DNA from 2 places in the Pseudomonas sp. 8(2025) genome. Region 2 is predicted to be linked to the other one. Evidence: riboswitches for the same ligand, from Rfam matches in the RefSeq annotation. Region 2 holds a riboswitch; the other holds the start of a gene.
The links. Region 2 has a riboswitch for manganese ahead of ACUXVH_RS12180 (TMEM165/GDT1 family protein). Riboswitches for the same ligand answer to the same signal wherever they lie in the genome.

Region 1 (2,388 bases), on a different contig from region 2:
GCTGTTCGAGAGCGTAGATCAGCGCTCTCACGGCAACGCGCCAGGAAAAAGAACATTAGGCGCTAGCATTAATAGCCAAATGCCTGTACGCCAGCAGCGGTGGCGGCTTGAACGGGTCGTGACCGGTGATCGCCCTGGCCGGCAGCGCAAGCAGAGACATTGATGCCGATCAAGTGCCCGCCTCGCCAGCGGAGTAAACCTGAAGCCAATCAGGGCTGTGTGCGCAGCCCGCCCTTTGGCTCCGCGGAGACTTGACCATGCCCAGCACCGCTCTCGATACCCTCGCCCACCCACCGTTCCCGGCGCAGCAAGGCCAATACTGGATCGACGCCCTGAACGATGGCAGCCATGTGCTGATCCGCCCGCTGCGGCCCCAGGACCGGGAGCGGGAAAAGGCCTTTATCGAAAACCTCTCCCCGGCCACCCGGCACCAGCGCTTTCTCGGTGAGATCAAGGAAGTGGGCGAGCAACTGCTCAATCAACTGATGGATGTCGGCACGCCGCAGCGGGTGGCTTATGTGGCCCTGGTCCACGACAACGGCGAACTGCGGGAAGTGGGGATCAGCCGCTACGCCCAGGTAGACGAGCAGCCCTCGCATTGCGAGTTCGCCGTGACCATCGCCGATGAGTGGCAAGGCAAGGGCCTCGGCGCGCTATTGATGCAGCACCTGATCGACGAAGCCCGCAACAACGGTTTCCAGCAGATGTACTCGGTGGATTCCGCCGCCAACTACAGCATGCGCCGCCTGGCAAAACAGCTGGGCATGCGCAGCGCCATCGACCCCGATGACGCCACCCAGGTGATCCACAGCCTGGCGCTGTAACGCCAGAGCGCTCCGCGCCTCGGCCCGAGGCGCGGCCGCATTGCCCGCAGAACCGCCCCGCCGCCGATACTGAAGTCAAGCCACAGCCGACAGGTGCTCGTAGAGAATTCCCGAGCCGACGATGATCAGCACCACCCCGCCCAGCACTTCGGCGCGCTGGCCCATCACCGTGCCAATGGCGCGGCCCAGCATCACTCCCAGGGTGACCATGGTCATGGTGGCCAGGCCGATGGCGCTGGCCGCGACCCAGATGTTGACGTTGACGAACGCCAGCCCCACCCCCACCGCCAGGGCATCGATGCTGGTGGCCAAGCCGGTCACCGCCAGCAGCCAGAAGCCGTGCTGGCGCGGTTTTTCTTCCTCGGCCTCAGCCTGCTGGCGGGTGCCGTTGTAGATCATGTGCAGGCCCAGCAACAGCAGCAGGCTGAAGGCGATCCAGTGGTCCCAGTTGGCCACCCATTGAGTCGCGGCCTGGCCGATGAACCAGCCCACCACCGGGGTGATGGCTTCAATGACGCCGAAGATCAGGCCGATGCGCAAAGCTTCCAGCAGGCGCGGCTTGAGCATGGCCGAACCCTTGCCCACCGCGGCGGCGAAGGCATCGGTGGACATGGCGAAGGCGAGAAAGATGATCGAGGCTGGGTTCACGTTGAGTCTTCCGGTCGGGCTTGAGTCCACGACATGCCCACGCGCCCGACTTCAGCGCAGGTATGTCGATGGTCTCACCAACCGAAACGGTGCCCGTACCACGGCAGGTTGCCGAGAATGTTGATACGGGCGCCACCGCAGGGCGCGGTGGCAGGCTACTCCCCAAAGAGGCGCGCAGCTTAGCCGGGCACATGTGAAAATTTCATCAGCACCGCGCCACGACAGCTGCTCGCACAGCGGCTAGCCTGTGCAATCCACCCGTTGATTCGTGGAGGTACCCCATGCAACTCCAGGGCTCCTGCCATTGCGGCGCCGTGCACTTCAGCCTGTCCAGCCGCCATCCCTATCCCTACCAGCGCTGCTACTGCTCGATCTGCCGCAAGACCCAGGGCGGTGGCGGCTACGCCATCAACCTGGGGGGCGATGCGGCCAGCCTCAAGGTACGCGGGCGCAAGCACATCGTCATCTACCATGCCCGGCTCAAGCCCACCGGTGCCGCCCGGGCCCACAGCAGCAGCGCCGAACGGCACTTCTGCGGGCGCTGCGGCTCCGGGCTGTGGCTGTTCAGCCCGCAATGGCCGGAGCTGATCCACCCTTTTGCCTCGGCCATCGACACCCCGTTGCCGGTGCCGCCGCAACACACCCACTTGATGCTCGACTCCAGGGCGCCCTGGGTCGAGGTCGATGCCGGGGCGCACGACCTGCAGTTCGCCGAATACCCCGAGGAATCGATTGCCCAGTGGCACCAGCGCCTGGGGCTGGAGGCCTGAGCGCAACCGGGGCTTAACAGTCTTTGACAGTTTCCCGACAAAGCTGTCAAAGACTGCCACGCCCCCCTTCCCTAGCATCCGCTGATCCAATTGGCCCTCGGGTGCTGCATGTCCCGCAAACTTCTCGGCCTGCCGCTGGTGGGCCT
Region 2 (2,388 bases):
CCTATGCCCAGTCCTATCAGCAGACTCTGGGTGAAGCTAGCAGCCAGGGCGTACTGGACAAGACCAGCGCCAACGCTAAGCGCCTGCAGGTCATTGCCAACCGCCTGATTGCCCAGGCGCCGACTTTCCGCCCCGACTGCGCGCAGTGGAAATGGGAAGTCAACCTGATCAAGAGCGACGAGCTCAACGCCAACTGCGGTCCTGGCGGCAAGATCATTTTCTACTCCGGGCTGATCGAGAAGCTCAAACTCACCGACGATGAAATCGCCGCGGTCATGGGCCATGAAATTGCCCACGCCCTGCGCGAGCACGGTCGCGAAGCCATGTCCAAGCAGTACGCGGTCGGTGCCGGCAAGCAGATCGCCACCTTGTTCGGCGTTCCGCAGGAAACCGTAGCCCTGGGCGACAACGGGGTGAACCTGCTGATGACCCTGCCCAACAGCCGCGAGAATGAAAACGAAGCGGACCTGATCGGCCTGGAACTGGCCGCCCGTGCCGGTTACAACCCGAATGCGGCCATCAGCCTGTGGAACAAGATGGGCCAGGCTGCCGGTGGCTCCGCGCCGCCCGAGTTCATGAGCACTCACCCGGCTTCCACCAGCCGTATCGCTTCCTTGCAGGCGGCGATTCCCAAGGTGATGCCGCTGTATCAGGCCGCCAAGAAGTCCTGATCCCTTCGCGTCATTGTCGATGACGCTATCGCCGGCAAGCCGGCTCCTACGGGTTGTGTAGGGGCCAGCTTGCCGGCGATTTCGTTTATACCCAGCCGCTGATCTGCATGGCCTTGTACACCGCCACCACGGCGAGGATGAAGAAGGCCGACGCCGCCAGGCGACGGATCAGGGTCAGGGGCAGCTTGTCTGCGGCGAAGTTGCCTGCCAGGACCACCGGTACGTTGGCAATCAGCATGCCCAGGGTGGTACCGATGATCACCAGCCACAGATCCGGGTACTGCGCCGCCAGCATGACGGTGGCGACCTGGGTCTTGTCACCGATTTCTGCCAGGAAGAAGGCGATCAGGGTGGTCAGGAATGGGCCGAACTTGCGTGCAGTATTGGCTTCGTCGTCGTCCATCTTGTCCGGAACCAGGGTCCACAGCGCGGTGGCGGTGAAGCTGGCGGCGAGGATCCAGTGCAGGGTCGAGTCCGAGAAGAAGCTGCCGAACCAGGCGCCTACCGCACCGGCCGCCGCATGGTTGGCCAGGGTCGCGGCAACGATGCCGGCGATGATCGGCCAGGGTTTGCGAAAACGTGCGGCGAGAATCAGGGCAAGCAGTTGCGTCTTGTCGCCGATTTCGGCCAAGGCAACGATTGCGGTGGGAACGAGGAGAGAATCCAGCATCATCAGGGTTTTCCTAAGGGGCGGGTCGACACGGCTATGACACGTACAGCCTTCCCGCCCCGGGTAAGGTGTGCGTGTCATAGGTCTTGTCAAACCCTGCGGTCCGTCTGTGCGGACTCTTGGGTCGCATGCGCCATGGTCTGTTGACCAAGTATGTTGACGCATGCCGGACGAGCGTGGCGCTCGTGGGAGACTACTCCCCTAGGACGGAGCGGATTCTGCCTAGGCAAAACCCTTTCGGCAAGCCTTGTTTGCGAAAAAGGATTTCAGCCGCGCTTGGCCCGATAAATGCGAAAGCCCTGGCCTTCGGCCTTGATCGCACAGGGCCCCAGGTGCTCTTCGATCAGCGGCTGGTAGCGCAGGAAGCTGTTGGCAACTACTCGCAGTTCTCCACCTTTTTGCAGATGTTTGGCTGCTTTTCGCAGCAGGTTTTCCGTTGCCTGGTAGTCGGTATGGACCCCGGTATGGAAGGGCGGATTGGTCAGGATGCCGTTCAGCCCCATGGGCGCGGCGTCGATTCCGTCACCGGTCAGCACCTCGGCTTCCAGGCCGTTGGCCGCCAGGGTCAGGCGGCTGCTGGCGGCGGCGAAGGCGTCCACATCCAGCAGGGTCACGCGGCTGTCCGGGTAGCGGCGTTTCACTGTGGCCCCGAGCACTCCGGCACCGCAGCCGAAGTCCAGCAGGTGGCCGGCGGGCAGGTGGTCCAGGTGCTCCAGCAGCAGCGCAGTGCCGCGATCCAGCCGGCCATGGCTGAACACCCCCGGCAGGCTGATGACTTTCAGCGGGCCTTCGGCCAGCGGCAGCTCGTACTCCTGGGCCAGGCTCTGCAGGGTGAGCGGTTCGGGAGCATTGGCCACCGTGACCTGCCACAGCTGGCAGTGCCGGGCGCTATCGAGCTTGCGCGGCTTGCCGAAGGGGTTGAGTTGCTTGGCCGCACTCTCCACGCCGCTGCGCTTCTCGCCCACCAGGTACAGTTCGCGCCCGGCCAGGCGCGAGGCCAGGGCGTTGAGCAGGTAGTCGGTGAGGTCCTTGGATTTGGGCAGGAAC

Region 1: linked by a shared signal. The riboswitch ahead of mntP (manganese efflux pump MntP) and the one ahead of ACUXVH_RS12180 (TMEM165/GDT1 family protein) in region 2 are both predicted to bind manganese.

The regions. Positions count from the first base shown of each region.
Region 1 covers NZ_JBQOIE010000012.1:74,193-76,580, forward strand. The annotation lists gene ACUXVH_RS21930 (GNAT family N-acetyltransferase) at 258-824, shown strand; gene mntP (manganese efflux pump MntP) at 900-1,472, opposite strand; yybP-ykoY riboswitch at 1,483-1,643, opposite strand; gene ACUXVH_RS21940 (GFA family protein) at 1,754-2,242, shown strand; gene ACUXVH_RS21945 (serine hydrolase domain-containing protein) at 2,351-2,388, shown strand, end outside.
Region 2 covers NZ_JBQOIE010000005.1:119,913-122,300, forward strand. The annotation lists gene ACUXVH_RS12175 (M48 family metallopeptidase) at 1-671, shown strand, start outside; gene ACUXVH_RS12180 (TMEM165/GDT1 family protein) at 757-1,341, opposite strand; yybP-ykoY riboswitch at 1,433-1,556, opposite strand; gene ACUXVH_RS12185 (class I SAM-dependent methyltransferase) at 1,608-2,388, opposite strand, start outside.